One region of the Pseudoalteromonas sp. SG43-1 genome, then DNA from elsewhere that is predicted to be linked to it. Evidence: predicted binding sites of a transcription regulator. Region 1 holds the regulator's gene; each other region holds the start of a gene.
The links. Region 1 encodes LexA, which represses DNA repair genes until DNA is damaged. Its sites were predicted from a motif close to TACTGTATNNNNATACAGTA; they were not measured.

Region 2: a site for LexA is predicted at 5,424-5,443, ahead of H5159_RS03075 (LexA family transcriptional regulator). Genes of this name have one in related genera too.
Region 3: a site for LexA is predicted at 5,632-5,651, ahead of H5159_RS16015 (SulA-like leucine-rich domain-containing protein). Genes of this name have one in related genera too.
Region 4: a site for LexA is predicted at 3,387-3,406, ahead of uvrD (DNA helicase II). Genes of this name have one in related genera too.

The regions. Positions count from the first base shown of each region.
Region 1 is NZ_JACJFD010000020.1:9,266-17,522, forward strand. Features, by position in the region: gene H5159_RS13895 (S41 family peptidase) at 1-922, opposite strand, end outside; gene H5159_RS13900 (endonuclease) at 1,023-1,676, opposite strand; gene H5159_RS13905 (DnaJ C-terminal domain-containing protein) at 1,909-2,877, shown strand; gene H5159_RS13910 (chaperone modulator CbpM) at 2,877-3,197, shown strand; gene H5159_RS13915 (hypothetical protein) at 3,260-3,985, opposite strand; gene H5159_RS13920 (hypothetical protein) at 4,299-4,679, shown strand; gene H5159_RS13925 (PaaI family thioesterase) at 4,680-5,120, opposite strand; gene lexA (transcriptional repressor LexA) at 5,288-5,905, shown strand; gene coxB (cytochrome c oxidase subunit II) at 6,388-7,530, shown strand; gene ctaD (cytochrome c oxidase subunit I) at 7,530-8,257, shown strand, end outside.
Region 2 is NZ_JACJFD010000002.1:207,267-215,523, forward strand. Features, by position in the region: gene H5159_RS03040 (DUF2326 domain-containing protein) at 1-1,026, opposite strand, end outside; gene H5159_RS03045 (ABC-three component system middle component 7) at 1,019-1,240, opposite strand; gene H5159_RS03050 (ABC-three component system protein) at 1,234-2,010, opposite strand; gene H5159_RS03055 (hypothetical protein) at 2,546-3,136, opposite strand; gene H5159_RS03060 (AHH domain-containing protein) at 3,136-3,744, opposite strand; gene H5159_RS03065 (endonuclease) at 3,846-4,580, opposite strand; gene H5159_RS03070 (hypothetical protein) at 4,717-5,226, opposite strand; gene H5159_RS03075 (LexA family transcriptional regulator) at 5,456-5,869, shown strand; gene H5159_RS03080 (Y-family DNA polymerase) at 5,857-7,116, shown strand; gene H5159_RS03085 (hypothetical protein) at 7,676-8,257, opposite strand, start outside.
Region 3 is NZ_JACJFD010000025.1:27,479-35,735, forward strand. Features, by position in the region: gene H5159_RS15990 (L-serine ammonia-lyase) at 1-1,289, shown strand, start outside; gene cysB (HTH-type transcriptional regulator CysB) at 1,366-2,343, opposite strand; gene H5159_RS16000 (hypothetical protein) at 2,668-3,426, shown strand; gene H5159_RS16005 (NCS2 family permease) at 3,500-4,792, opposite strand; gene H5159_RS16010 (tetratricopeptide repeat protein) at 4,911-5,375, shown strand; gene H5159_RS16015 (SulA-like leucine-rich domain-containing protein) at 5,674-6,108, shown strand; gene H5159_RS16020 (YchJ family protein) at 6,147-6,626, shown strand; gene H5159_RS16025 (diguanylate cyclase) at 6,701-7,618, opposite strand; gene H5159_RS16030 (DUF6172 family protein) at 7,813-8,115, opposite strand.
Region 4 is NZ_JACJFD010000012.1:973-9,229, reverse strand. Features, by position in the region: gene cysQ (3'(2'),5'-bisphosphate nucleotidase CysQ) at 1-464, opposite strand, end outside; gene nudE (ADP compounds hydrolase NudE) at 457-1,029, opposite strand; gene yrfG (GMP/IMP nucleotidase) at 1,091-1,738, shown strand; gene H5159_RS10125 (dUTP diphosphatase) at 1,754-2,377, opposite strand; gene H5159_RS10120 (YacL family protein) at 2,458-2,826, opposite strand; gene H5159_RS10115 (hypothetical protein) at 2,943-3,167, opposite strand; gene uvrD (DNA helicase II) at 3,471-5,636, shown strand; gene H5159_RS10105 (GNAT family N-acetyltransferase) at 5,614-7,683, shown strand; gene H5159_RS10100 (chemotaxis protein) at 7,787-8,257, shown strand, end outside.

The sequences.
Region 1 (8,257 bases):
CACCGTTATATCTAAAGTCGATTACAAGCTCATCAATACCATCGGTTTTAAACTTATTTACTGCATCAATAAGCCCTTCTTGGGCAATGCTTATATGACTATTAAATTGCATGTAACCCACGCTTGAACCATTTGCGGTTGTAATCGTTTTAACATTTTGAACCGGTGTTTGTTCAATATTGCCAGCGGTTACATTAAATGTTTTTTCGGCGCCATCGTTACTGCGTACAACAATAGTATGTGAGTCGCCGTTAGTAGGACTAAATAAACCTTCGTTAAGCGTATCTACACCCGACTGTGTATTGGTATTAATGCTAACACCGTCAACTGAAAGTACAGTATCACCACGTTGAAAGCCTATTTGGCTTGCAGGTGAATCATCTTCAAGATAAGCGACGCGTAAAATACGGTCGGCTGTATCGCCAATAAACGCCCAATTTATACCGTAACCAGAAGTAACGCCCGATTGCGCTTCTTGAAAGTAATCTTCAGTAGGTTCTGAAAAATGAAAGTTATCTTTTTTTGCCCCTGAGTCGGTAAGCTGCTCTGTTTTTAATTGGGCAAAATAATCGGCTACTGTGGCAAAGCTTTCAGGATCGTTATCGGCAATCTCATCATACCAAAGGTAGGTTTCGTCGCTCCAAGAGCGAAGCCAGAGTTTTTCGTAAAGGGCAGAACCGGCTTGATCTGGGTAAGGCTCGTTGTTATTAAAGGGATCGTTACCCGTACGCGGGGTTTCGCAAAAGTTTTTTAAATCGTTAGAGGGTTCAAATACACCCGCAGTCCATGTTGGACTGCTACTAACAGGTGTTGTAACTACAGGGGCTGAGTCGATACCGCTACCGCCGCCGCCACAACCGGTCAAAGCAAAGCCCGCAAATGCAGTGAAAATGGCAAGCGAGGTTTTATTATTTTTAAACATAGTTAAGGGCTTTTTTGTAAATAAGTTGTTTAAAATATTACAACACTCGCTCGTTTATTCAACATTTATAACTTTGATTTATGTAAATGAGTGTTAAAGCTTAGAGCTTGCTCGCACTACTTGTATCTGCGAATGCTTGCTTTTGCCATGCATTAAATAACTTTTGCTGTTTATCAGAGATTTTTAAACCGTATGTTTTTTGCATGTAAGCGTAGGTGTCAGCTATACGTTTTCGTGCATAAACAGGCGGTTCAACTACACGTTGCTTAAAGTTTACTTTTACTTCGCAACGACCATATTGTGTGGCGTTTTCGCTAAGCATACCAAAACGATAATTAGAGCGATCGGCATTAATTTCGCCAATAGCTGGCGCTAAGTTATTTATATCAGCTTCCATTTTTCTAAATTTAGCACTTACTTTACGGCAGTTTTTACGCCCGCCATCTTGCCAGCATTGTAGCTGGTGACCAAATTCCCACGCCGGAACAATGTGCTCCCACTCAATGCGTAGTGCTCGCACATTTACTTTACCTGAGCGGGTAAGGGTATTTCGAGGAATGTAACCACAGTTAGACGGGTCAGGAACGAGTTTTTTGCCTTCTTTTTTAATGTCGCAACCGCAGTAAATGCTTTTGGCGTTGTCAGGTAGGGTTTTAATTAAATGTCTTTTAGCCGTTGAAAAACGGGTAAATTGTTCGGCTGATACCGAAACGCACACACAACAAGCCAATAAGGCCAGAATAAATCGAGTCATATCCATCACAAATGTGAACTACAGGAATAGGCAGTTTAAAGCCCTGAAGATAAAAGATAAAGTTAACTTAAGGCCTACGCTTATATTAATAAAAAGTGCCTGATTAATTTTTTTACTCAAAGTTACTTTCACTATTCATTTATTTCTCAATATTTATCGTATTTTAACCACACAAGGTTACCCGTTAAGGAGTATGCTTAAAGCTTACTCAATATGAGGATTTGGATTGCAAATGAAATTTGTTGATTATTATGCAGTGCTTGGAATATCGCCTGATGCAGATGATAAAGCGGTTAAAGTTGCTTATAAAAAGTTAGCCAGAAAATATCACCCAGATGTAAGCAAAGAGCCTCAAGCAGAAGATAAGTTTAAAGAAATAGCAGAAGCTTACGAAGTCATCCATAACAAAGAAGAACGCACTAAATACGACGAGTTACGTCGTCACCAACAAAATCGTGCTCGTCAACAGCAAGGCCATTATGGTGGTAACAATGCCTCTTCGCAAAGTAATTATCAGCAAAGCGATCCTCAAACCGACCAAGAGTTTTCTGACTTTATTAATTCAATGTTTGGCGGAGCTGGTGGATTCGATCGTTCCGGGCAGAGCAGAAGTAACGCCGCTCGCGCGCAAAAAGGACAAGATGTGGAAATAGAGTTCCCAATTTTTCTTGAAGAGACTTTAGTTGATACCGTTAAGCCTGTTGAGTTTATGTTACCGCAGCGAGACAGCAGTGGCCGTGTCACTGAAATTAAAAAATCACTTAAAGTGAAAATTCCTGCAGGCTCAGTAAATGGCGAGCGAATTCGACTAAAAGGGCAAGGCGGATTAGGGTCAGCTAATGGGCAAAATGGCGACTTGTATTTACAAATTAGTTTAGTGCCTCACCCATTATTTGATGTTGAAGGTCATAACCTAAATATAGTTGTCCCTCTTGCACCATGGGAAGCGGCTCTTGGTACAAAGCTAAATTTACCTACGTTGACAGGAAACATCCAATTAACTATTCCTTCTAATAGTCAGTCTGGTCAACGCTTGCGTATTAAAGGTAAGGGATTAATGAGTAAAAAAGCTAAAGGTAATTTATTTGCTGTGCTTAAAATTGTTAATCCAACATCTGTTGATGATGCCAGTAAAAAACTGTGGGAAGAATTAGCCAAAAAAGCTCACTTTGATCCCCGTAATAACTGGAGCAAGCCATAATGCAAATTATCGTGACACAAAAAGACGATTTACTTACTAGCAAAGAGCTATGTTTGAGCAGTGATATTAGCGAAGCAATTTTATATGAGCTAGTTGAGCATAATATTGCGGTTCCAATTGAGGGGGATCATGTTACGCAGTGGCAATTTACGGTATCTGCAGTGACCTTAGTTAAAAAAGCGGCCCGCATCCAACATGACTTTTCGTTAGATTGGTCGGCAATAGCTTTAGTTTTACAATTGCTGGATGAGCGTGATGAGTTGATTTTCGAAAACGAAATGTTAAAGCGACATTTGAGTCGATTTAAGCACTTGGAATAAAATAAGCCCTAGGCTTATTTACTCTTTGATAAGTGGGCGCTAGCTCTCAAAAACCAATATGACTACTTTGATTTATTCTTATTTTTAATTCGGATAAATCGTTTTAGTCGTATATTTTGTATAAGTAGTAATATTCCACTTAAACAAAAAAGTACACTGGTTGCTGAAAAGCTAATAAGCAGTGGATTATTAAAATCCTCTCGCTCATCGTAATCCATAATATGTAACATCCAAAAAAAGTCGAATATTCGCCATAGCGTGCTGCGAACGGTAACAACTTTGCCGTTATTTTCTGACAAGTACAGTGTTGTGTTAAATGTGTCGTCAAATTGTACCTGCCAAACATTGGTTTTATATCCAACTTCTCGCATACCTTGCTTTAGTAGTACAGCGCTTGTTACTTGAGCGTCAATAAGTAAGTGTGCTTTAGCATTTGCGGTAATTTGTATTTTAGTTGGCGGTTCAAATGGTCGGCCTGTTATTCCATTGAAGCTTTGCTGCTCGTTATTACTAAAGACAGTAATAAGTGGTGTAGTTAAGAAGTTCTCAAAAATTATTTGTGTTGGATTAACCACCTGAGAGGCAATATCGTCAAGGGAGGCAACATAATCAGCCTGCGTAAATGGGTTATTAAGAGTACGTGTTGCAAGATGCTCCCCATGAACTTTATCAAGAGGGATTGCACTCATAATTAAACCACCTAGTAACCATGCTAAAATTTGTAGTGCTAATAAATATCCTAACCATTTATGTAACTTGCGAGCATGTTTAAATATTTTTTTATTCATGTTTTAGTCTTATTATTTTTAGAAGCTAGTTTATTACATCAATGGGATAAGTTACTGCGACATTTTGTCGCAGTTTAAACTATAGCTTACTGTAATCATTTAAAAATAAAAAAGATTACACTTAAATTCCTAACATGACTTATCTGTTTAATTGAGCTGAATGTTTTATATCCAGCCAGCTTTAAATGCTAAAAAATACTTAAAAGCTGCGAAATATCCATATAAAGTGGTTAATAGAGCATAGTTGATTTGGTATAACGGTAAAACTGCGTTAAAGTTTGCAATGAAATTATTAGAGGATAAATACGAAACGATGTCGGAAATTCAATTTTTAAATGTAGATCTTGAGCTTGAATCAAAGCAAGATATTAGTTTGCTAGTGGCGGACTTGAAAAAAGTCGCGACGATTTTACATTATGACAAAGACGAATACCGTCAACTAGCGCGTATTGAAGCTACAGGTGAGGTGAGCACACCTGATAAAGCCATAAACCATATATGTGAGCTTATTGAATCGTGTTCGCGTAACGCGCTAAAGCAATGGTTAAGCTGTTCACGTAGAACGTTTGATATTGGTTTTGAATCAGGGACTTCTCCTAAGTGCTTTAATCAAGCCTTAGATGCAGATACATTATTGCGTATATCTGCGATTGGTGCGGGTATGGAAATTACCATTTACCCAATCGAAAAGTAACTATCTTCGCTCTACGACTGCTGCGGTCATTTTTGATACGCAGCACAGCTCATTGCGGCTATTTGTAATTTTTATTTCCCATACTGAACTACGTTTACCTATATGAAATGCTCTAGCCGTGGCTGTTAAAGTGCCGTTGCGAGATGCTTTTAAATGACTTGCGCTAATCTCCTGCCCTACACAGTAAAATTTAGTAAAATCGACAACAAAGTTAGCGGCATAGCTGGCAACTGTTTCGGCAAGTACAACGTTAGCACCGCCGTGTACCATCCCCATCGGGTTATGATGCTCAGGAATTGCCGGCATTGTGGCAACCAAATAATCATCGCCAATTTCTGTGACTTCTATCCCCATAGTTTTCATTAATGTTCCTTGGCCATTAACGCCTTGCTCTAACTGCTTGCACAGCTCTAAGGTGATGGGCTGGTACCAAATACTCATAATGTCTCCTTTGCATTTTTAATCATTTATAAACTTAGCTTTAGTTATATCCTTGAAATGTACACAAGTGAAATTACTTTAGCTATTTTAAGGCTTAATTTAAATTTGCGATTTTTATTTAACTGTATATACTCACAGTTAAATGTACTGTATGGAAAACCAGTTGTATGCGACCATTAACGAACCGCCAAGCTCAAATACTCGAACTAATTAAAGTTTTTATTAAAGACACTGGTATGCCTCCTACACGTGCTGAAATAGCGCAAACATTAGGTTTTAAAAGTGCCAATGCTGCTGAAGAACATTTAAAAGCACTTGCTAAAAAAGGCGCAATTAAAATGAAACCAGGTGCAAGCCGTGGTATTCAATTAATTGAAGAAGAAGAGCCAGAACAATTAGGTTTACCGCTTATAGGGCGTGTTGCTGCTGGTTCACCTATTTTGGCGCAAGAGCACGTTGAAAGTCACTGCAAAATCGATCCATTAATGTTTAAACCGGCTGCAGATTTTTTACTACGCGTTAACGGTATGAGCATGAAAGATATTGGTATTATGGATGGTGATTTACTTGCTGTACATCGTACTCAAACCGCTGAAAATGGACAAGTTGTTGTTGCTCGCCTAGACGAAGACGTAACTGTAAAACGTCTTGAGAAAGCGGGTCGTAAAGTATTACTTCATGCTGAAAACGACGATTTTGACTCTATTGAAGTAGATCTTGAGAATGAGTCTTTTAATATTGAAGGCTTAGCCGTTGGCGTTATAAGAAACGCTGATTGGATGTGACTTTAAAAATAGCTTTTAAACAAGCAGTTTTATAAATGCGTACTAATTAGTACGCATTTTTGTTTTAGAATTTGTACTAAAAAAAGGGCGTAAACAGCCCACTGACTATTTAAGCTGTAAACTTTTTTGCACTTATATTTTCCCCCTCCGAATGCGTTAAACCCCTTTGTTTTGCTCATATTTTGAACTTCCTGTTGCCCAGTTGATTACCGATTTTTTTTAATTATTCAATATCACCTGATTGTTTTTTATACTAAAACTTGCTTGTTGTTCGTTTTTTAGCTAATTGTTAATGTGCTGAGCTAATAATAACTCACAGCTTTTTAGTTTTGAGAACACACAATATACACAAACTCGTTGTTGGCGCAGCAAAACCAATCAATATTAAATAAGATTGGCTAAAAAAATAAAAATAACGAATTGGCGTTTAAGCCGTATGCCTCTTCGCTTTGCATTCGCAATAGCATCAAAGGAGCCGTCACATGGGTAAACTGACCTCTACCTTGTGGCTTATATTATGTGTTTTTTCGCACCCAGTTTTGGCTAACAGCCAATACAATATGCGCAAAGGCGTAACCGATATAAGCAATAATGTATATCAGCTGCACATGACCATATTTATAATATGTTGTGTGATTGGGGTGATAGTGTTCGCAATTATGTTTTGGGCACTTATTCATCACCGTAAATCTAAAGGGGCTGTACCTGCCCAATTTCACGAAAGCACTAAAGTAGAAATACTTTGGACTGCAATTCCGTTTGTTATTTTAATTGCTATGGCAGTACCAGCCACTAAAACCCTAATTGCAATGGAAGATGCCAGCAAAGCTGATCTCACTATTAAAATTACGGGTTCGCAATGGAAATGGCATTATGAATATATGGGCGAAGATGTAGAGTTCTACTCTATTTTATCTACCCCGCAAGATGAAATCGCGAATCTTGCAGATAAAAATCCTAACTACTTACTTGAGGTTGATAAGCCTCTTGTACTGCCAATAAATCAAAAAGTACGATTTTTAATGACTTCTGACGATGTTATTCACTCTTGGTGGGTACCTGATTTTGCAGTTAAAAAAGATGCGAACCCCGGCTTTATAAACGAAACATGGACGAACATAAACGAAGAAGGTACTTACCGAGGCCAATGTGCTGAGTTGTGTGGTAAAGACCATGGCTTTATGCCCGTTGTGGTGGTCGCTAAATCTGAGGCTGATTTTAAAACATGGCTTACAGATGCAAAGCAGGCTAAACAAAAAGCAGCATTAGCAGATGCCGCATTACTTGATAAAACCCTCCCAAAAGAAGAATTAATGACTTTAGGCGAACAAGTATATATGGCTAATTGTGCTGCATGTCATCAACCTACTGGCTTGGGGTTACCGGGCGTATTTCCTGCACTTAAAGGCAGCCCGATAGTGCTTGGCGATATAAAAGATCACATTGATGTAGTTATCCATGGACGACCCGGTACGGCAATGCAAGCTTTTGCCAAGCAGTTATCTATAAAGCAATTAGCTGCGGTTATTACTTATAAACGTAATGCGTGGGGTAATGATACGGGTGATGTTATTCAACCGAGTCAAATACAGACGGCACTTGATGCCAAAGTGGAGGCGAACTAATGAGTAGCATAGTAGAACAACCTAACGCCAATGAAGCTCATCATGCTCATCACCCAGCTAAAGGTTTTAAACGCTGGCTTTACACAACTAATCATAAAGATATAGGTAGTTTATATTTAATTTTTTCGCTGACCATGTTCTTAATTGGTGGCGCAATGGCCATGGTGATCAGAGCTGAATTATTTCAACCAGGTTTACAGTTGGTCGACCCTCACTTTTTTAATCAAATGACCACAGTGCATGGTTTAATTATGGTGTTTGGTGCGGTTATGCCCGCCTTTACAGGCCTTGCTAACTGGATGATACCACTCATGATTGGCGCGCCAGATATGGCATTGCCAAGAATGAATAACTGGAGCTTTTGGATTTTACCGTTTGCGTTTCTAATCCTATTGGCATCGTTATTTATGCCTGGTGGGGGGCCTGCATTTGGTTGGACTTTTTATGCACCACTGTCCACAACATACAGTAATGATAATACTGCATTGTTTGTATTTGCCGTACATATTATGGGAATTAGCTCAATAATGGGCGCAATCAATGTGATTGTAACCATAGTGAACTTACGTGCCCCAGGCATGACATGGATGAAGTTGCCATTATTTGTATGGACGTGGTTAATTACTGCCTTTTTATTAATAGCCGTAATGCCAGTGCTTGCAGGGGCTGTCACTATGGTACTTACCGATAAGTATTTTGCGACCAGCTTTTTTGATGCCGCAGGCGG
Region 2 (8,257 bases), on a different contig from region 1:
TTTTGAATCCACTATTTCTAAAAGTTCATCATCAATTTTCTTAACGTCAATTTTTGATAACTCGATCCTGTTAAGAACTAATAACTTTTCTTCTTGAAGTTGGTTTTTTAATATCTTTGTGATGCCACTATGGAAGTTTTCAACTTTCTGCAACTTATCTTGATCAATCTCAGGAAAAAACTCTACTACTGAGTTAAAACTTTTACTATTTCTAACAATATTTCCTGACAAATGAGAGTCAATTCTAATGAGTTTTGTATTTAATTCTTGCTGTAAATCAACCAGCCTATCTTTTTCTTTTTTAAGAGAGAGATTTATTTCATTGATAATGGACTTAATGTCAGTAACATTAACTTTTAATGATGCTTTAATAGCTTCAATTTCGGCACTAACACCGACCAATTCAAGTTCATTTTTTTTAGCTTGAACTTTTGATACCTTTTTAATCGCACCTGAATTAAATGTGCCATTAATGTCATTCTTTAATTTGGTTGCTATTACTTTATCTTTCTCAAGGCTTGCAATTACATCGTACTTACCAAATATTTTAAGAGTTCGTTTTCTAATCGCATCCCAATTTTCTTTGCTAACAATATCTAAGGGGCGTTTATCATTGTAATTATTTCTTTGATAAATTCTAAAAAAACCGCTTACACACTCTCTAAAAGATGCTAATTCATTTTTCGGGAGGTATTTATCTTTAAGAAAAGCATTGTATTCCTTACTTGTTATATAGTCCTGAGACTCTAGCCGATATATTTGGTCAATATTTTCCGTATCCCTGATGAACGAATACGTTTTATCAAATTCAAACTCAATACCAACTTTAAAATTACCGACATTACGTACAACATCATCACATTTAGATGGAAAATCATTCCCGCCAAAAACAAAGTCAATTAGCATTAAGATTGATGATTTTCCAATAGAATTGTGAGCATCATCAGCCCCTACAACAGCATTTAACCCTGCTTCAAAAGTAATCGGACTCTTAATCAGTTTTTCGCAACTAATGGATTTAAGCATGTTTAATTACTCCATTTTTTTCATCCAAAACAATCTTCCCTAAAACAAATAATAAGTCTAATACATCAATGTAATCAGCCATATCAATAAACAACTTCTTTTGATTCCTGTAAAGTTCTTCTACTGAAATATCACCATCTAGTTTTGACAAGAGCAATGAAGATCTATAAATACAACTTTCATTAATTGAAACGGTTTTGTTTGGAACTAGCATTTAGAATATACCTCGCAGTTCTGTATAAAAAAAGAAACCAGAACTTCAGATTTTGATCTATCAGTAATCCCTGTATTCGTCATGAACCAATCAGTCATTTTCTCAAATATTTCATCTTGGTTAAAATCTTTCATTAATAAAAGAACATAGTAACTTTTAACTTGTGAGCATATAAATGTAGATTTGGCTTTTTCTTGTTTCTCAAGATCTTTAAGCGCTTCTTTTATAGGGATAAAAAAAGTCAAAATGAATTGACTTACTTTTGTCTGATTGATGAATCCAAACGTTTCATCTCGCTTATCTGAAAGTTTCAATGCATCGTATGAAAGCATTGTCTTTTCAATACTCTTTCCATCGAGCAAGCCAATTTTATTAGCTACAATTGAAATGTCTTTATGTAGGGTTTGTTTATCCCAGACTTTAGACAGCTCTTTTATTTTATTAATTTCTTTTTTAATTGCGACTAGCTGCCTATATTCTCCAACAGTTTTTTGAGTATCATAAATTTTATGACACTCTTTACATAGGGCTATAAAATTTTCTTCACGGTCTATGTCATCAGAAAGGAGTTCTTCGCCTGTTAAAATAGCAAGCTCATGTTTGGTCGCGTTCAAGGGGTAGATATGAGCAACATCGAAGACTCTCACATTTTTCTTTTCTTTTTTAACAACGAGATCTCTTCTGCATAAAGGGCAAGAGCCATCAACCTCACAAAGTAAGCTCATTTTCACTGTGTCATTTACATCGGCTCGTCTTGCTTTTACTGACAAAATTTACAACTCCTTTTGTAGAGTACAATTCAGCTACAATAGTCACATAACAGCTTATTGAACACCATTTTGGTGGTTTATAACACACCAAAACGGCGTATATTACATACCCTGATAATTTCACCAATAATTACCTTTGTAAACAAGTAATTAAAACAGTTAGAAATTAAGCATGTTATTTTGTCCCGAAACGGCGTTTAATAATGTTATCGGACAAAATTAGGCTCCTAATCAAAGAAGTAGGAATAAATTTAACTTTTTTCAGTGTCTGGTTATCGCTCAAAAAAGACCCCGAAAAGTGGCTCATACCGCTATCTAGGTTAACGCTTGCAAAAAACAGAAGTATATATATTTCCGATAACGACCTTTGAAGCCCTAGAAACGGAAGTTTGCTTCCGAAATATAGCAATATAAGCTTAAAACCGGAAGTTTACTTCCGGTTTGTACTTTAAGATTATAAGCCGGTGTCTAGTGAAAGCTGGGAAGTCCAATGACTCTGTGGCATAGAGTCACGATTAATCTTTAGACACTGACGTTATACTGTTTCTATTTCATGGAAGTACAACCCTTTTATCCCATGTTCTTGAACGATGCTATATAGGCTATTTGTAGCATCTGTAGTAAAGTATCGAAGTCCAGCTTCTCGTACTCTAAAGAGTTCAGGACTTTCAATCGCACTCTTGTCGAATACCATCCTTTTGAACTTTCTAATTCTACTCGGTTTGCCATTTTTAATATTTCGGATGGAATGCTCTTCACTAAGGGCTTTGTCAAAGCCTACAACATTAAATGCAAACCACTTCTCACCTTCTAAATTACATTCAAGCAGCTCAACGTTTTTACTAAAACCGTTTAAGAATAAAGGTGAATATTTAGGAGATACTACAATTGTTGAGGCACCCAAACCGGCTATATCAGGTTTTTTTAAGTTTTGGTGAGCAGTACTAGGCTCTACCAACCAATCAACGCCCAACTCTCTCCAATTATCTCTCATACTCATACCATCGAACATTAACAATTGGCCCTCGGTCAATTGAATTGTTTGTTCGAACCCCGTTTCATTAAGTAAGAGAAATTCATCAGGCTCGACACTCACACTGTATACTTTATTAAATTTATCAGCCATTAAGCATTACCTTGAGTCAATAGTGTAGTAATTGGAAATGTACCATCGGCAAGTTCTTCACCTATCTCTTTCAATGTTTCGATAATACCTTGTCGACCTAGGCCCTCAGCAATCGTTTCATTAAGTAGGAATTCAATATTAAAATAATATTTGCCTGTATGAACTTTCGAATGTGGATAAGCATCTGGGAGGATGTCCATTGGAACATGCTTTTGAAATCGAGGTAGGTAGACACCATTTGCCTCATGGTCAATATCGATACCGAACGCTGCTAACCTCAGCCTTGAACGGGCAGCGCGCATATCATTCCAAGACACTATATGATGAGCCGCTGTATTCTTAGGTTTATCTCCGCGCCCAGCCTTGGCCATATTTGCGGCTAGCTTTTGAGCATGCTTTTTCATATGCTCCCAACGTACATGGCGTGAGTAGATTAAGTCATCAGCCGAGATAAAGCCTCGCTTATACTTAACCGAATCTATTATCTCCCCACGATAATGTATAGAAAACGCATGGGCTTGGGCTTTAGCTAAACCACGGTCACCAGTTACGAGAAATAAATCGTTTTCAATATCTTGAATTGTTACTTCATGTATTTCTTGACGCATAAAAACTCCTTTTAAATATTGTTTCTAATATAGATATTTATACAAACATGTACAAGCTTGTAAGCTTTTTTTGAGCATACAGCAACTACAAGACAACATAGTTAGAGACCTATACTTTCACAACGGCTTTTAACTATATCATTTTGATTCTTTTGTAACTTTGAAATCTTCTCAGCTCTAGTGCATTCCCAAGTATCTACAGGATACATTTTATCCCACGCATTCATTAGTTGGCGCTGTGCTTTACTCATGCTGTATCGTTTATAGGTGTTCTCCATATACAAATAAGTACGCGCAATTTGCCCTCTAGCCACTTCAGGTGGCTCAGATTTTCTGTCGTCGATTTTCATCGCGCAACGTCCAAAATCGCTTTTAGCCGCAGGAAGCACAGTAAAGTTATGATTACTTCTCAGAGCATTCACAGCCCCAATAGCCGGATAAAGGTTAAACATATCAGCTTGCATAAAACGGTATTCTGTATTTACTTTTTCTGCACATCGTCGACCTTTAAATGACTTCCCCTTACTATTCACACACTGCTTATGCCCATCTCGCCACTCGCTAAAAGTACGACCAAAGTTTTCTGCTGGAACAACATGTTCCCATTCAATTTTTTTAGCTCGTTTGACGTACTTTGTTGTAGAAAAGCCCTTCGGTGCGGTTACTTTTTTATTAACGTCAAACGTCGCACCACAATAAAGTGTAATGCGGTGATTGTTATAAACCTGCTTTTCTAGAAGTCGTTTAGCTTTGCTAAATGAGTCGATTTCTTGATTTGCTGAAGAGACAGCAGAGAAAATAAGTGCTGCTAACAGTGTAATTGTGGATGCTTTCATTATGATTCTTGATACCTATTTCGGTTTAAATATGCCCCATACTATAACTGAGTTAATAAGCTAATTCTCATTTGTGGTGACTAACAATTTTAATTGTAGAACTAAGATATTGTGCTTATAAAGTTTAATCGGAAAGTTACTTCCCAGTCCATGTATTGTCATTTTGATATTGACCAGAGCAAGCGCTGTTATATGCAAATTGGCCCGTAGACTTATCTCGACAGCGCCAGACTAAGTTGTAGTTACCATCATAAAACTGGTCCCATGCATAACCAGAAGAATAGTTATTTGACCCGCCAGCACCTGCCGCAGCAACAGCTAAAATGACGACACCCACCGCAACGACAGCAGCAACGACGCCTTGAGCGATTTCTTTTCTGTCTTGTGCAGCTAATATCTCACATTTGTATTGAGTGAGTGCTCTATATTTAACTTCCTTGTTAAGCGCGTAGATATAGTTCGCTTCATCAGTATTTTCGGCGGTATAACTATTAGCGAGGATATCTTTATCTTTAAGGTAGTTTCGACACACTTGGGCATCTGTTAATTCAGAGTCACCGGCAATGATGGCATGTCTAGAGGCTGAACAGCCAGTAATAACGCTAAGTATTAGAAAAGATGCAATAGTGTTTTTAACTACAGTCATTAGTAAATTATTCCATATTTAAAATAAACTTTGGGTAAGTTCATAATTCCTTCGTCAAATTTTAACAAACGAAGGCAGGTTTTACTAACTGTTAAAAAAGGGTTTTTAATGTTTAGGTATGAAGACTGTTTATATCAGCCTTAATAAAAATATCGTCTTCACAAAAAGAATCTTGGCTTAATTGGAATCTTAAATTACACTGTACATATAAACAGTGCTTGAGGTGTGTATGTTCGTTATTCCAATTTTTATAGAAGCAGGTATCACCGGCTTTGAATCTCCTGCTGCAGAATATGTAGAGCTAGGTATTTCAATCGATGAACTAATCATTAAACACCCGAATGCCACTTTTATTGGTATAGCTTCTGGGCAATCCATGCAAGAAGTAGGAATATTCGATGGTGACTTATTAGTCATTGATAGAGCTGAGGATGTAAGTACCGGCGATGTCATTGTTGCAAGCTATAACGGTTCGTTTGTTTGTAAAATCATAGATAAATCACAACGCTTACTTATCTCTGCCTCTAAAGATTATAAGTCTGTTTATATCTCTAATGATGATGACTTTAAGCTCGAAGGTGTCGTTACTGCGAGCATCCGCCTCCACAGAAATAAAGCTGAGGTGAATCGATGTTTGCCCTAGTAGATGCAGTGGCATTTTATGCCAGTGCGGAGAAGGTATTTGACCCATCCATTCGCTTTAAACCCGTTGTTGTTCTGACAAATAACGATGGGTGTATTTGTGCCATATGTCCTATTGCTAGAAAGCTCAATATCCCGAAATTTGAACCTTACTTCAAAATTAAACCCTATTTAGAGCAGCATAATGTCATCGTACGCTCTTCCAATTATGAACTCTACGCTGATTTGAGTGAGAGAATGATGACGGTCATCAATCGTTTTTGTGATGACCATTATGTTTATAGTATTGATGAATCGTTTTTACGTTTTACTGGTTTTTCTAAAATCATCAATGACTGGGCTGATTACGGACACACAATACGACGAGCTGTATGGCGCGAGACAGGATTGCCTGTTGGTGTAGGCTTTGGCATTACGCCTACGTTAGCTAAAGCAGCCAACCATGCGGCAAAAAAACTCTCTGGTTATAACGGGGTTGCTGTTATTCACGATGATATCTCACGGCAGGAAGTCCTTATGCGTATGGATGTTACCGACGTCTGGGGGATTGGCTCTCGGCTCGGTAGAAAACTCAAGGTGATAGGAATTAAAAGTGCATGGGATTTAGCGAATCAAAACCCAAAAGAAATGCGACGTATGTTTAGCGTTGTTGTTGAGAGGACTGTAAGTGAGCTTAATGGCATCGCCTGTTTAAGCTGGGATGAAGTAAAACAGAATAAAAAAGAAATCTACTCTACAAGAAGCTTTGGCGAAAGAGTAAGTGACTTAAATACATTAAAATCAGCCCTCGTAACACACGCAGCGATTGTTGGCCGCAAGCTAAGAAAACAACAATCATTAGCAAAACGACTTGTTATATTCGCTGCAAGCTCTCCACACGAAGACGCGTATTATAAGAAATCTTTGCTCTATGATTTTCCTATACCTACATCAGATACCAGTGTTATAGCCAATGCTATTTCAGATGTTATTGATGATATTTTTAAGGCTAACACGCGCTTTTATCGCTGCGGTATTGGCGCAATAGAGTTAGAAAGTGAATCATTTCAACAAGCCGATATGTTCTCTGTAAGTGAGGATAAACCTAAAATGATGGAATGCTTAGATGTAATAAATAAACGCTATGGTGTAGGAACTTTATCTATAGGTAGTGAAAAGCTAACAAAATCATGGAACATGAAAAGGGCTTTTTTATCGCCCCACTACACAACCCGCTGGTCAGACATTCCTATCATAGATTGTGATTGAATTAGTTAAGTTAATATTGAATATGTTCCATTCCGACCAATAAAAGCAAGAACATTTGTAGTTAAGCTCGGTTGTGGCTTTTTAACAACTTTGAATTTTAAGTCTTTATTACCAAACTCATCTAGACTTGGACTAAAAGCAAAATGGACTTCCCAGCTTTCACTAGACACCGGCTTATAATCTTAAAGTACAAAACGGAAGTAAACTTCCGGCTTGTAAGCTTGTATTGGTATATTCCGGAATTAAACTTCCGTTCCTAGGACTTTAAAGATAGTTATCGGTAATATACTTCTTTTTTTGATAGCGTTAACCTAGATAGCTATATGAACAACTTTTCGGGGTCTCCTTTGAGCGAGAAGCAGACGGTCGGTTAAACTCGTTTTTGGACAAGAACATATTAGAGTATTAAAATCATAATTCTTAATATGATGCTATTCGTGAGCCAAACACCTTTCCTCCTACTGTATTAATTCGTTTTGCTAATTTAGTAAATTAAAAGATTTAGCAATAAAAAAAAGCTAACATAAATGCTAGCTTTTCACACTTGAATTTAGCTACTCTAATTATAAGAACAGGTAGGACAAGGCTTAGAAATAACGCTCTCTCTCCAAGCGCCCGAAAAGTTATTGTATCTCCACACTTCGGTAGAAACTTTATCATTTGTGGAATTCTTGACAAACTCAACTTTGAAATCAGTGTACTGACTTATGCCCGCATTAACTGCACCTTGATAAACACTGAGACCCAACGCAATACCTCCTCCCGAAGTTGTTCCACCACTACATGCTTCTTCACAAAAAATTGTTATTGTTTCCATATCTTCATCTGTATCGAAAGTACTAATACCTCCACTGAAAAGATCTGAATCAAAAGCGACAGCCATATGAGCAATGAATGGGTCTAACTTTGATACAGAGATACCGAAATAGTTAGCAAATTTTGTTTTTTGTTCATTCATCGCTTGATTCAATTCTTTTTCTGAATAATTCTCCGGCGAAATAAATTCAGGAACCTCATAAATTATTTGCATATCAGGAGTAGATGAGCCTGAGTTTAATCTCATGAATTGATCCGCAGCGTATTTATAGGCTTTTTCAGATAAACCCAAAGTTTTACTATTATAAGTTATATTACTTTTTAT
Region 3 (8,257 bases), on a different contig from region 1:
TTAATGACCTACAAGAACAACAATTATTAGCAAATGTTACCGATATTAAAGTAGAGCTTTATGGCTCTTTGGGACAAACAGGTGTTGGCCATGGATCGGGTAAAGCCGTAATTCTTGGTTTAGCCGGTTATGACCCTGAAACTATAGATGCCGATTTAGTCGACGACATTTTAGCGACCATCGAAAAAGATCAGGTTATTTATCTAAACAAAACACACAAAGCTAAGTTTCCAAAACAAGGCGCTATTGTTTTTCATCGTCGCAAAACGCTGCCTAAGCACTCTAATGCAATGGAAATTATCGCCTCAAACAACGGCGAAAAAGTTTACAGCAAAGTATATTACTCTATTGGCGGTGGCTTTATTGTTACTGATGAAGAGTTTGAAAACGAAAAACAAGCAGCCCTTAATATTAGAGAAGAAAACCCAGCTCCTTTCCCATTTGGTAGCGCAAAAGAGCTACTAGAGATGTGTAAAGAGTCAGGGCTTAGTGTTTCAAGCTTAATGATGAAGAACGAAAAAACACTGCGCACTGAAGATGAAATAAAAGACACGCTGTTTCATATTTGGAAAGTAATGATGGCCTGTATTGACCGTGGTATGCGTACCGAAGGTATTTTACCTGGCGGCTTAAAAGTAAAACGCCGTGCGCCCAGCTTATACTTAAAACTAAATATAGAAGTCAGTAACGACCCACTTCGTGCAATGGACTGGGTTGATTTATTTGCCCTTGCCGTAAACGAAGAAAATGCGGCAGGTGGCCGTGTAGTTACCGCACCAACTAATGGTGCTGCGGGTATTTTACCGGCTGTACTTATGTACTATCACACATTTGTGAAAGAAGTAGACCGCGATATAGCCACACGTTATTTATTAACGGCTGCTGCTATTGGTATTTTATATAAAAAGAATGCCTCTATATCGGGTGCTGAAGTAGGTTGCCAAGGTGAAGTTGGCGTTGCGTGCTCTATGGCTGCAGGCGCATTAACAGAAATTGTTGGTGGCAATGTTGTGCAAGTAGAGAACGCAGCAGAAATTGGTATGGAACATAATTTAGGCCTCACGTGCGACCCTGTTGGTGGCTTAGTACAAGTACCGTGTATTGAACGTAATGCAATGGGCGCGATTAAAGCAATTAATGCCTCACGTTTAGCTATTCGTGGCAGTGGCGAGCAAAAGGTATCACTTGATAAAGTGATTAAAACCATGCTTGAAACCGGCAACGATATGAAAACCAAATACAAAGAAACCGCTCGCGGTGGATTAGCAGTTAATATTATCGAATGTTAATCAGCTCGCTATAGAGAGAAAAAGCTGTCTATTTTAAAATAGGCAGCTTTTTTATTGTTCGTTCAATGCAATCACCTTATTTAACGGGTAACTCTATATCTGCAAATAACTTATCTACGTCATCTTGGTTACGTAACAAGCTTGCTCGCTCTACGCGCTCTTTAGTTAAGTGCGGTGCAAAACGTTCAATAAAATCATACATGTAAGTACGTAAAAAGCTGCCCTTTCTAAAACCAATTTTGGTCGTGCTTGCTTCAAATAAGTGGCTTGCATCAATACACACTAAATCGGTATCGCTCACTTGATCTATCGCCATTGAAGCGACAACACCAACTCCTAAACCCAGTCGTACGTATGTTTTTATAACATCAGCATCGGTTGCAGTAAATACAATGTGTGGCTCAAGTCCGTGTGCGCTAAATGCTTTATCTAACTCTGAGCGGCCCGTAAAACCAAATACATATGTAATGAGTGGATATTGGGCAATGTCAGCAACAGTTAAACTATTTGCCTTTTTAGCGAGCGGATGGTCTTTAGCAACAACAATACTACGGTTCCAATGGTAGCAAGGCAGCATAACTAAATCTGAATACAAATGCAGTGCTTCTGTTGCAATAGCAAAGTCGGCATCACCGCGTGCTGCAGCATCCGATATTTGCTGTGGAGTACCTTGGTGCATATGAAGCGATACCGCAGGATATTTTTTCATAAACCCTTGAATAACGTTAGGCAAAGCATAACGAGCTTGGGTATGTGTTGTGGCAATATTCAACTTACCTTGATCAGGTAGCGTATGCTCATTAGCAACGGCTTTAATACCTTCTACTTTGGAGAGTATTTCACGAGAAATATTAATTATATCTTCGCCAGCACCGGTTACATGCGTTAAATGTTTACCACTGCGACCAAAAATTTGTACACCCAACTCATCTTCTAACATGCGTACTTGTTTAGAAATTCCTGGCTGCGAGGTAAATAAACTCTCAGCAGTCGCTGAAACATTTAATTTATGATTTTGTACTTCTACGATGTATCTGAGTTGTTGTAATTTCATGGCTGCAAATTTTAACGTTATTATTCATATTATTTATAAAGGCAATACCGCTTAAAACCAAGTGTTATTTACGTAAAATATCACTTTAGGTCTTTAGGTGTGCAATTATCTGATTAGAGCTCAAGGCTAGCATAATAAATATGCTTGAGGTAGCGATGTTTATTCAGCTTTAGTTTATAAGCCCTTAGGGTGACTACGGTTTATAAAGAGCTCAACCTATCAATTTTTTGGTGTATTTTTTAAGTTAATCGGCGCAAAGCTACCCTGTTAACGTATATTTAATGTAAGATTAAATAATTAGGTTATATATCCGAGAATTACACCATGATCGTTTCTATTATAATAGTGCTTATAGTTGCATTGATTGTGATTGCACTTTGGGTAAGTGCTGTACAACAACACAAAGAAAAACAAGAAGCGGAACGCCGCAAAGAGCTTACAAAACAAAAAGCTATAATAGAAGAAACAGAAGAAGCACTAATGAATAGTGCCAATATACCTCTTTCTGAAAATATAATCCGTGTATTGCAACGCCGTATTTATGAAGCATTAAACACGATGGTTACTAATTCGCCAACATCTAAAGCACTTAAAAGCCGCTTAAGTGAGGCTAAAACGCACCTCACCAATGCAGTTCTAGACAACAGCAGTGAAGCCCTAACGTTACCGAGTAATGACAAACAGCTTGTTGGCCTAATTCAAGGTATTAAAAAATTACGCTCAATTTTACGCTCTGAACATAATAAAGGTCGTATTGATAGCCAAGTTTTTGTTTTAGAAGATAAACGTCTTGAAAAACTACAACTGCGTATTAATATCGAAAGCCAAATAAAACGTGGCTTATCTGCCCGCTCAGCGAGTATGGTTGGCTCAGCAAGACAGTATTTTGAAAAAGCACAGGCAACGCTCAATGCAGTTACATACACCGATGAATATGTAACAACAAAACGCCAAGAAGTTGAAGGTTACTTAGAAGCAATTAGTGTTGAACTAAGAGCTTCTAATGCAAGCGCACTTAAAAAGAAAACAGAAGAAGAGCAAGACGACTTAGATATATTGTTTGCTCCTAAAAAGAAATGGTAATTCTTTTATAAAAGCATTAAAAAAGCCTGCACAAATTAAATTTATGCAGGCTTTTTTGTCTATTTGTTAGTCATTAAGACAAAAATGCAAACTTGAAAACAAACAAGGCTGTTAATATCCAAACACTAATACTGATTTGATCTTGCTTACCACACAAAACTTTAACCGCCGTATAAGATATAAAACCAAGTGCAATACCGTGCGCAATCGAAAACGTTAATGGTGTCATTAGTAATACCACAGTAACAGGAATTGCATCGGTCATATCATCCCAATTTACAAACTTTAAATTTTGTAACATCAGTACAGCGACATATAAAATAGCACCTGCCGTAGCATAAGCCGGTACCATTTGTGCAAGCGGTGCAAAAAACATCATTAGTAAAAAACAAATACCTACAACTACAGCCGTTAAGCCAGTACGTCCGCCAACAGAAACACCAGCAACCGATTCTATATACGATGTAGTCGTAGACGTGCCTAGCATCGCACCTGCAATTGTTGCTGAGCTGTCAGCACTTAGTGCGCGTCCTAAACGAGGCATGTTACCTTTTTCATCAGCTAAACCAGCTTTTTGAGTGACTGCAACTAATGTACCCGAAGTATCAAAAAGATCGACAAACAAGAATGCAAAAATAACACTCATCATTGATATATCAAAAGCAGCGGCAAAATCTAATTGCATAAAAGTAGGCATTATTGATGGTGGCATAGCCATAACACCGTGATATTCAACTAGCCCTAAACTTAGTGCAATGCCTGTCACTAATAAAATACTAATAAGTACACCGCTTTTAAAATCGCGGTATAAAAGCGCTGCAATTACAAAAAAGCTTAATATAGCTAATAATGGGCCTGGGGAAGTAATGTCGCCCAATTGCACTAGTGTTGCTGGGCTTGAGACAATAATACCTGCATTTTTAAGGGCAATTAAGGCTAAAAAAGCACCTATACCTGTTGCGATAGCTCGCTTGAGCACCAGAGGTATGGCATTAATAATCCATTCTCTGACTTTAAATAAGCTTAAAAATAAAAATATACAACCCGACATAAAAACAGCCCCTAATGCGGCTTGCCAGGTATAACCCATTCCTAATACGACGCCATACGTAAAAAAGGCATTTAGTCCCATGCCAGGCGCTAATGCTAATGGATAATTAGCCCACAAACCCATTATAAAACAGCCTATCGCAGCTGCTATACAGGTAGCTACAAATGCAGCCCCTTGGTCCATCCCTGCCTCAGCAAGCATAGCTGGGTTTACAAATACAATGTATACCATAGTGATAAAGGTAGTTAGGCCAGCAACGCATTCGCGTTTAACTGTTGAGTTATTTTCGCTGAGTTTAAATAAGGCTTCAAACATAATAAACTTGTGATAGTAAAAAGTGACGAGATTTTAACATAAAAATTATCTTTTACAGGACATTTTACCTTGCTATATACTAAACTGTTAAAGTAGTTAAAATAATAAATGAACCAATATGCTTAAAACAACACCTTGTGAGCAAGACTTAGAGCAACAGCTAGACAACATTTTAGGTTTTGTTACTCAACCAGAAAGCAGCCCCGCGCCCATTGATAATAAAAAAGATGAGCAAAGTACTATTAATAAAGCCCTATATTATTTAAAAAATAATCAAGCTCCATTGGCTGCAAAATGGATGCGCCTTGCTGCAATGGCAGGAAACCATAGAGCACAGTTTTATTTAGGTTTATTTTTTGTAAAAGGTGAAGGCGTGCCACAAAGTGTATTTCATGCTGTAGCGTGGTTTAGCTTAGCGAGTAGCCAAGGGTACGCACCTGCCACTGCAGCGGTTACAGATATACGCAAACATATCGAAACTAAGCGATTTAAAGATGCTCAATGTTATGCAGCAAGTTTGTACGAACAAATCCACCAACTCCAGTTTTCTCATATGATCCCTCGCACCAGTGAAAACACATAAACTAACTAAGTAATAAGTACTGTATACAGTGTTGAAAAATACTGTATATAGTTACAAAGATACTCCTACACAGTATAAAACCCACAAATGAAAACACTACTCAAAAATTTATTTTAAAACAACCCCCTCAAAAACAAGCCTATAACAATTTGATTAATAAAGAATTATAGATTTAAAAATAAAAAATAATGATCAAAGGCTGAATAACTGTACAAATAAATAGCATAAAATGCTTGCACGAAAGCACTGTATAAACTACTGTATATGAATACTGTATAAAAACCCAGTGAGTGAAACTATGTTACAGCCTATTACCGTAAGAACAGTTAAAAGTTACCAACAAGACGAGCAAAGCGATTGCGTAAATTTGATCCAAATTGAAGATGAAATTTCAGCGACCTTTGAGCTTTTAAAAGTATTACACCAATACAATAGCTCTAATGCATGGACGTTACTAATTGCGCCAGATCATGTACCTAGCAAAGCTTTACTTGACTCATGCTCTATTGATACAAGCAAATTACTTGTTATTAGACAGAAGCACCTAGTAAATTTAGAGTATGTATTAAATTCTGCGTTACATAATGGAAACTTTGCAGCGGTAATTACCTGGACCGATATAGTTAATAACCAACTACTTACAAATCTATCGTTCGATTTAAGTAAAACGAATACAAAACTATACTGTTTTACTAAAAACGCTCAAACCACAGAGATACCACTCGCTCAATAAGCTTGTTAAACTAATGTTTTAGATTCTGTATTATTATTATGACTTCATTCAATACCACATTATGTTTTTGCAGCAGTGGGCACAATTATGCCGATTGCTGCGAGCCGCTCCACTTATTTGTAAAGCAAGCTGACACTCCTGAACAACTTATGCGCTCACGATTCAGCGCTTATGTTATTAAAAATGCAAAATATGTTTATCAAACCTACGCAAAAGAAAAACAAGCTGAGAATCCGGTTAAAGAAATCAATGATTTTGCTAACAGCTGTCGATTTATAAATCTTGATTTAATTGACTCAAGCCATGATGGCGATACTGGAACTGTAGAATTTAAAGCCCAATATTTTTATCAAAACTTATTTTGTGAGCTTCATGAAAAATCGCAGTTTATTAAAGAAAACACTCAATGGCGTTATTTAGATGGCACTATATATCCTGTTGAAGATATTAAAGTAGGCAGAAATGATGACTGCCCATGCGGTAGCAATAAAAAGTACAAAAAATGTCATAGCATGTAATAAATAATCTTATTTAATATTTATCACCTAAAAGGTGTTTTTAAGTGGCAGAGTGATTTATTAGCTAACTAAACTTAAAAACACACTTTGTTACGCCCTTGCATTTTAGACTCATACATTTTTTCATCTGCGATCTGCAACGTGTTTTTGTTATTTACGTATGGTTGTAGGGTTGCACCGCCAATACTAATAGTCACAAAATCATATTCTGAATATTTGTGTAATATTCCTAAATCGGCCACATTTTGTTTAATTTTATCAGCAACACAAATTGCACCTTCAGTGCTTGTATGCGGTAGAACAACTACAAACTCTTCGCCGCCATAACGCGCAACAAAATCGGTTGGCCTTTGCAAACTATTAGTAATAGTTTGTGCTACTAGGTTTAACACCGTATCCCCCTGCACATGACCATAGATATCATTGTATTGCTTAAAGTAATCTATATCGATGAGTAATAGTGCATAGTCAACTTTTTCTCGTAAGGCGCTTCGTTCCATTTTAGAAAAATGTGCATCAAAATAACGGCGATTGAATACTTTAGTTAAATCATCTAAAAATACTTTTTGATTGAGTAAGTCGTGTTGTAATTTTAACGTTATATGGGCACGAACCCTTCTAAATAGTGTTTCTTTTATAATCGGCTTTTTAATAAAATCAACAGCTCCGGCTTCCCAACACTCTTCTTCTTCGTTTTCAAAGGATGTAACAAAAATAACTGGGATATCCTGTGTTTCAGTATTATTTTTTAATTTTAAACATGTATCAATACCACTCATTCCACCCATATTAATATCGAGTAGGACTATATCGGGTACATTTACATTACAAATTTCAATTGCTTCTTCACCACTTCCAGCTGTTGTCACATTAAAATGCCCAGATAATATTTTTTTTAATACGATTAAGCTTAATAACTGATCGTCAACTATAAGTACTTTAGAATTCTTTAAACTTAGTTTTAATTGATGGTCAGAGTAATTTATTGGCATAGTAAAAATGTTTTGTTTTTTTAATTAAAAACAGCCTATAGCATCACATTTTGTTATGCAAATGTTAGTTAACAGGAGTTCTACTTAGTTGATTACTAATAAAAATGCTTTTTAGTAAATCTTTATTGCATAAAAACAAAAAATGAGCCACTTGGGCTCATTTTATAACTTTGAATACTTAATTTAGTTAAGTATTATTCGTCATCATCTAAATCTAATTGCTGACGTTGAGCAGGTCGAGCTAAAATCTCTACGTAGAAAGAGGTCAAACCTTGCTTTTCAATTTCGCCAATTTGGTTACTTAATTCAGCAACGTGCACAACTTGCGCATCTTCAGCTGTGTTACCAAACTTACAGTCAAATGCCCAATAGTCAGCATCTTCAGGTAGCGTTTTATTACGCTCTCTTTTCAAATATTTTTTCACTTCGTGCTTTGCAGCATCAACCATACGAGGGTATTTGATTTTCTCGTGATTTAGCGTGAATGTTTTCTTCATTACGTTCCTAATTACCTTGGTTTAATGATAATGGCATTTCATGTCATACCATTTGACGCCATTATAGCAATTGCATTTAATTTTTGGATGCTTTTTTTTCATTAAATCAATTATTAGCAAATATATAAAGCAGGCCCGTTAT
Region 4 (8,257 bases), on a different contig from region 1:
GTCAAGCTCTCTGGCGGCGCTACAGATATTTGCTTATCAATTGAGTTTTCACGTTTAAAGGCACCATTTTTAGCAGTAGCAAAATAAGTCACACCTTTTGCAGGCCAATGAATAACGCCAAGCACAGGGTGATTATTTTCAATCAATGCAATGTTTACTGCAAAGTCGCCACTTTCTAAAATAAATTCGCCTGTACCATCCATCGGATCGAGCAACCAATAACGCTGCCAATCTTGTCTGTCGGCGAGTGCTGGTATAGGTGTTTCTTCCGACATAATTGGGATATCGGGTGCAAGTGCTTTTAATCCAGCAACAAGTACGTCATTTGCTGCTAGATCAGCTTTGGTAACAGGCGTATTATCTGATTTCTCTTGTTGGCCAATATCGCCTTTTTTATAAATGGCCATAATTGCATCGCCAGCACGCTCAGCTAATTCAATGCACGGTTCGATTAATTTATTCATCGGCAGCTCCAGACGCTAAATACTTATCTAATAATAGCAAAGCTGCAACACTGCGTGCTTCGGTAAAATCTTCTTGGTCTAATAATGACTGCCACTGAGTTAATGGCCACTTAACAACAACTAGCGGCTCTGGTTCGTCACCAATAAGGGTTTGAGGGTATAATTGCTTAGCAAATAAAATATGCATTGTGGCATTAAAGTAACTCGGCGCCATTGTTACTGTTCTTAATGGTTTAAAATACTCAGCGCCAAAGCCAATTTCTTCTTTAAGTTCTCTGTTAGCAGCTTGCTCTGGGGTTTCGCCCGGATCGATTAAGCCTTTAGGAAAACCTAACTGGTAATTGTTTGTGCCCGCACAGTATTCACGTACAAGTAGTAACTCATTATCTGCACTTAACGGAACAATCATCACTGCTCCCCGGCCACCGCCGCGAATTCGCTCATACTGGCGCTCTTCGTTATTAGAAAACTTTAACTCTAAAGACTCCACAGTAAACAGGCGACTTTTAGCAACAACATTGTTACTGAGGATTTGTGGTGGTGTTGGGTGCTTTTTCTGTGTCATTGGCGTTAATTTGCTATCATGGCAGTTAGTTCAATAATAAACCTTATAAGTTGAAATTCCTATGTTAAATTGGTCAAAAATCGATACCGTTTTGCTCGACATGGATGGAACATTACTCGATTTACATTACGACAGTCATTTTTGGCTTAACGTTATCCCTGCGCAACACGCATTAGCTAGAGGCATTAGCCTAGATGCAGCTAAAGCAGATATTTTAAAACGCTATCAAGCTGTGAGCGGTCAAATACAGTGGTATTGTTTAGATTATTGGGAGCAGCAATTAAACTTGCCTATAATGGAGCTTAAACGAGAGTCTCAGCATTTAATTAAAATGCGCGAAGACGTACCTCATTTTTTAACCGAGCTTAAAAAAGCAGGCAAAGAGTTAATTTTACTTACCAACGCCCACCCTGAGAGTGTCATGCTGAAATTTGAGCATACAGCGATTGATAACTACCTAGATGGTGTAGTGTCTACTCATGAATATGGAGTAAGTAAAGAGCAGCAAAGTTTGTGGCACCAAGTACAAAAAGACTTAGGGTTTAATAAGCAGCGCACTTTGTTTGTAGATGACAGTGTGCCGGTATTAAATGCCGCACGAGAATACGGCATCGAGCACTTACTTGCAGTTGCTAACCCTGATAGCCAACAACCACATAACGAAATAGCCGATTACCTGAGTGTTACCGACTATCGTAAGATTATTTAACTCAGTTTACGTGGGCTAGATTTTTGGGTAACGCGCTTCAAGGCCTTGGTATACTAACTTTGCAAAATCTGCATGTTCTGTATCAAGGCTTTTAACTACTTCAACTAAATGCTCGTTATCTTCTTGCCCGTTCCATTCTTTAATATAGCTACCATCTTTGTAGCCGTGATCTTGGCGGAAAAAGTTTAACGTATTTTTACCTACGTAGCCGCGATATAAATCATCAATATCCATACCCATTTGCGCCATACAGCCGGCAAAGGCAGCGGCATTAAACGTTTTATCTGCAACGGCGGAAGCCGCTAATATTTCTAGCGTTTGTTTAAAGTCATCCGCTTGTTGAGCATTACTAAGCTCAGCTTCAAGTTGCTTTGCTAAGTCTTCGTAGCTAGTTTTGCCGTCAATTCTAAGCGATAGACCAAAATGAAAAATATCAACCAACTCTAAAATAACTTGTTCAGTATCTGGTGTTTGTTTTTTCCACCATTTCCAACCATGATGATCCAGCATTTCAGCGCACTCAACCCAAATAGCGCGGTACCATTCGAATCCTTGAGTAAACCATTGCTCATGTACTTTAGTGTTCATGGCGTTTTGCATTTCTAGCATAACTACTAGCTTGTTTAAATTGGCAGACATATTCATTCCTGTCGTTTTTGATTAGTGTAATAGTACCGATAAAGGAAGCTTAACGCATCAGCACTATCTTAATATGTAGTTTACTTTGAGCCGCTAAATTCAGCCCATGAATCAATTAAATCAATGAAATCTTCAAAGCCACAACCACTACTTAAACCATTTTCTTCAAGCGCTAAATCGTCATCTTGATACGCTATTAGGTCTTCACTGTCTTGATGAAGCGCATGGGCTTCAAATAGTGCTTCGTCTTTGGTTAATATTAAATCTATTTCTTGGCCTTTTAGCGTTAGCGGCTCATAGCTTGAACTCACCGATGCAATAAGCGCTTGAACCATAGCTACTTTGTCTTTGCCTATTTCTTCGTTTAGCCAGCGACCAATAATAGCGTGTTCACTACTTATTTTAATACGTAGCCCACTAATAGGGTCGCGAATAAATTGATATTCCATAGGATTTGCCTGTAAATCTTTAATTGCGTAATTATATACGTAAACGCCCGCAAACCACAGGACATATAAAGTAAAATAGCGCCACAAGGGCGCTATTTTATTCAACTTTAAAGCAGTTAACTTCGCGATCTATAACGCGCTGCGTCAATAATCGACCATAAGTAAATAATAGGCACTAGTACAAAACCTACAAGCACATAAATTAGTGCGTAACTTATTATAATAGCGAGTGCAAAAAATATAGCCGCTAAAATACGCCCTTGCACTAACTGCCCTAAACCAGGAAAAAATATATTACATAATGCTGCGATTACGTTACCGCCAGAACCTTGATCTGCCATACTAACCTCTGTATTTATTTGATTTTATAATTATTTACTTACACACTCTATGCCAATTTATTAAAGCTTACAAATCAAATAGTTAAATTAGTCTAGATTTAGAGAGTTAGTAAATTTTGCTAACTTTAGGTCAAATTAGCAATTTTTATTGTGCGTTTACGCTTTTTTGTTTGTTCAAAAAATTATCAAGTTACTCGTTTTTAAGGCTATTTTATAAATAGCTGTTTATAAAAACAGTATTTTATTTAGCCTAACAAAAACACCTGTTATACTGCCCACAATATTGATTAAAAAGGCGTAACGATGGACGTTTCACAATTACTCGATGGCTTAAATGACAAACAACGCGATGCCGTTGCAGCCCCACTACAAAACATGCTGGTATTAGCAGGTGCAGGGTCTGGTAAAACACGAGTGTTAGTTCATCGTATTGCGTGGCTTATGCAAGTTGAGCAAGCATCTGCTTACAGTATTTTTGCCGTAACCTTTACTAATAAAGCGGCTAAAGAAATGCGCAGCCGCGTTGAAGAAACACTAAAAGCCCCTGTAGGTGGTATGTGGATTGGTACGTTCCATGGTTTGTCGCATCGTATTTTACGTGCTCATCACCGTGAAGCTAACTTACCAGAAGCCTTTCAAATTTTAGACTCTGACGATCAACTTCGGATGATCAAGCGCTTATTAAAATCGATGAATATCGATGATAAAAAATGGCCCGCCAAACAATTTGGCTGGTACATCAGCGCTAAAAAAGATGAAGCACTTCGCCCTAAAGATATTCAAGCATACGATATTAACGAGCAAATGATGCTGCGTGTTTACGCCGCCTACCAAGAGGCCTGTGATAGAGCAGGCCTAGTAGATTTTGCCGAAATATTACTACGCAGCTACGAAGTGTTAAAAAATAACCCAACGTTACTGCGTCATTATCAGCAACGCTTTGCACATATGCTCGTAGACGAGTTCCAAGATACAAATACCATTCAATATGCTTGGTTAAAGTTACTTGCAGGCGATACAAGCAGTATCATGATTGTAGGCGACGATGACCAAAGTATTTACGGTTGGCGCGGTGCTAAAATCGAAAATATTAAACGATTTTTAACTGACTTTAGCGCAGAAACCATTCGTCTTGAACAAAACTACCGTTCAACAGCAACTATTTTGAAAGCGTCTAATGCATTAATTCAAAATAACTCAGAGCGTATGGGTAAAAGCTTATGGACCGACGGTAACGATGGCGAGCCAATTTCTATTTATGCGGCATTTAATGAGTTAGACGAAGCACGCTTTGTAAGTAGCAAACTACGAAGCTGGTTAAATGCAGGTAATGCCCTACAAGATGCCGCAATTTTATACCGTAGTAACGCGCAATCTCGTGTACTCGAGGAGGCCATGCTGCAAGAAGGCTTAAAATACCGTATTTATGGGGGTATGCGATTCTTCGAACGACAAGAAATTAAAGATGCGTTGTCGTACTTACGCCTAGTAGGTAATCGTCAAGACGATGCCGCGTTTGAGCGTGTAATTAATACGCCAGCACGCGGTATTGGCGATAAAACATTGAGCCATATACGCGATTGTGCACGAGCAGAATCGTTACCGCTTTGGTATGCCGCAAAAGCAATTGTAGAACAACAGCATTTATCTGGTCGTGCTTCTGGTGCAGTAAGTAAGTTTGTAGAACTCGTTGAACAAATAGAAGATAAAATTAGCGACCTAACTTTGCATGAGCAAGCCAAGTACACAATTCAAACCTCAGGCTTGATGGCAATGTACCAAGCCGAAAAAGGTGAAAAAGGCCGTGCTCGCGTAGAAAACTTAGAAGAGCTAATTAGCGCTTGTGATCAGTATGAGCTGCCTGAAGACGAAGAGTACAGCTCACCTTTACAAGGCTTTTTAGCCCACACGTCACTTGAGTCAGGTGAAGGACAAGCAGAAGAACACGAAGACGCCGTACAAATGATGACGCTTCACTCAGCTAAAGGCTTAGAGTTTCCGCTAGTGTTTATGGTAGGCGTAGAAGAAGGCATGTTCCCTTCTCAGCAAAGCAACGAAGAGTCGGGTCGCTTAGAAGAAGAGCGCCGCCTTTGTTATGTAGGCATGACACGAGCAATGGATAAGTTATACATTAGCCATGCTGAGAGTCGCCGTTTATACGGGCAAGAAAAATACCATAGCCCATCTCGCTTTTTACGCGAAATCCCTGAAGACTGCGTAGAAGAAATCCGTATTAAAACACAGGTTTCTCGCCCGCCTGCCGCTGGGCGTTTTAGCGCATCAGTTAGCCATGCCGCATTTGAAGACAGTGGCTTTAACTTAGGACAACGCGTACTGCATGCTAAGTTTGGTATTGGTACTGTACTGAATTATGAAGGTAGTGGCGCACAATCTCGCGTACAAGTTAACTTTGACGACCTTGGTAGCAAATGGTTAGTAACGGCTTATGCACGATTACAAGCGGTATAAAGCACACCTAAATGAGTTAGAGCAACAATTAGCTGGCGCGTATCATCGTCAGCTAGTGTTGATCACGGGCAGCCCAGCTTGGTGTTATGAAATACTTAACTCATTAATAGATGAAAACAATACACTTGTTGTATCAAAGCAGTGCGCAATTAAAAATTCGTACTGGCCTACTCGCACACACCAAATTTTAGGGCAAGAATTTGCTCATGCTGTTTACGATGGTTTTAGTGGTTTGCACCCTGATAAACTTGCAGCACTTGCCGGAACCATTAAAGCAGGCGGTATACTGTTTTTATTACTGCCTGAACTAGATGATTTAGCCTCTTGGCAAGATCCCGCATTAAGTACAGTGCAATCACACGGTCAGAGCATTGACTACAGCATATTTAATCAGCGTTTCGCGACTATTATTGAACCGTTACCTGCTTTTCACTTTAGTGAAAAAAATGGCTGTATTAGTAATAACGCTAGCTATGTAATGCATAATAAAATTGATTATGAGCCACAGCAAAACTGTATTGAGCAGATAGTAAAAGTAGCTAATGGCCGTGCAAACAGGCCTTTACTCATTAATGCTGATAGAGGCAGAGGTAAGTCGGCAGCACTTGGCTTAGCCGCGGCAAAACTAACTGATAAAAAAGTAATTATTTGCAGCACTCAGTTTAAAGCGACCCATAGCAGCTTCAAACATTTAGCCCAAGAGTTAAGCCTTCAATACAACGCTGAACATAAACAGCTCGCCAACTTGCACTACGTTGCACCTGACGCGTTATTAAACACACTACCTGAGTGCGATTTACTACTCGTTGATGAAGCTGCAGCAATCCCTGTTCCGTTATTACTACTAATGCTAGCTCATTACCCTCGTATAGTATTTGCAAGCACTCTGGTTGGGTATGAGGGCAATGGTAGGGGTTATACCATTCGCTTTAGTAACTATATTAAAGCACACTATAAAGCCTCTAAAGTTGTAACGCTTGATGAGCCACTGCGTTTTGCTAAACACGATCCCCTCGAGAAGCACATTCGCACCTTGCTTGCACTCGATGCAGAATATATAGAGTTAAGGAGTGATGAATTAGAGCAGCCAATTCATAGCGAAGTAACTCAGCAATCCCTTGTAAACAATGAATCTTTACTGCAGCAAGTTATTGCCCTACTTGCACTGGCTCACTATCAAAGTAGTGTCAACGACTTACGCCAACTACTAGACGCACCATCGCAAAGACTATTTATTAGCAAAATTAATAATCAATTAGTTGGCGTATGCTTAATCGCCATAGAAGGTGGTTTGAGTGAAGAACTTGCCCTACAAGTTATAAGTGGAGAGCGCCGTCCGCAAGGACATTTAATGGCGCAAGCACTCTCACAACTTAGCTTTAATAATGACTGTTTAACACAACTGAGCGCCCGCGTTGTACGAATAGCGATTGATCCGAGTTCCCACAATATAGGACTTGGTAAAAAGTTACTTAGTTATTGCGAGTCGCAGGTAAAAAGCCAATGTAGTTGGCTTGGTGCAAGCTTTGGCGCAACAGCGCAGTTACTTAATTTTTGGCAAAACCTAGGGTTTGATACTGTAAAATTAGGTTATCAACGCGATAAAAGCACCGCTGAACATTCGGCGCTTGTGGTTAAATGCTTGAGTGACAAAAGTACAATTCTCCAACCCCTAAAAAAGCAGTTTAAAAACGATTTCTTTTATGCTCTTCTAACACACTTTAAAACACTAGATTGGCAACTCGTGAATATTATAATTGAAGGATTTAGCGACGAGTTAATAAGCCTAGAGACTCACGAGCGATTAGCACTGCTCACTAAAAGTAACTTCACTCAATTTAGTATCTCTGCAACTCTTTGGCAGTTACTGAGTCAGTCACCTTCTTATATATCTCAATTAACAGAGTCGGATAAACAACTTTTAATAAAATTAGTACTTCAAAATGAAAGTAATGAAAAAGTGATTCAACACTTAGGTTTATTAGGAAAAAAGCAGCTTGAGAATCAATTTAAACGTGCCATAAAAAACCTCACTAGCACCATCTAATAATTTCTAGTTGCCCTATCTCTGTTAAATTTTATCCATCTTTAAGCTATTTATTTAATTTGTTCTATCCTTAAAGCATTAATAGGTAAATTAAGATAAAGGCATGGAATTAATAAACTTTAAAGTGGGCTGCAAAACAATTTCGCTAAAAATACTCGATATTTTATTAACTGAGCGCTTTGACAATAATCTAACAACTTTACCAAACAATAATAAAAGCTTTATTGGTGTTAAAGATTATATGGATATACCAACACCTGTTTTTGATTTAGGTATTATTTTAAATAATATCTCGACTGAACAAAGTAATGCGCATGTACTAAAACAACTAAGAATATGGCAAGACAAACTATTAAACTGGTTTAATACCCTTCAAAGTAACTTATTAAATAGCTCGGCTTCTATTTCAAATAATGACGCAGAACTACAAGATTTTGTTTTGTTTTACAAAGAATTCAACACCGACAATGAAGACTTAAAATTAACAATGTCTCGGCTTGACGAGCCCTTCCAATCATTACTAGAGACAGCAAAAGCAGCTATAGCAGCCCATAATCGAAGTGATCATAAACAA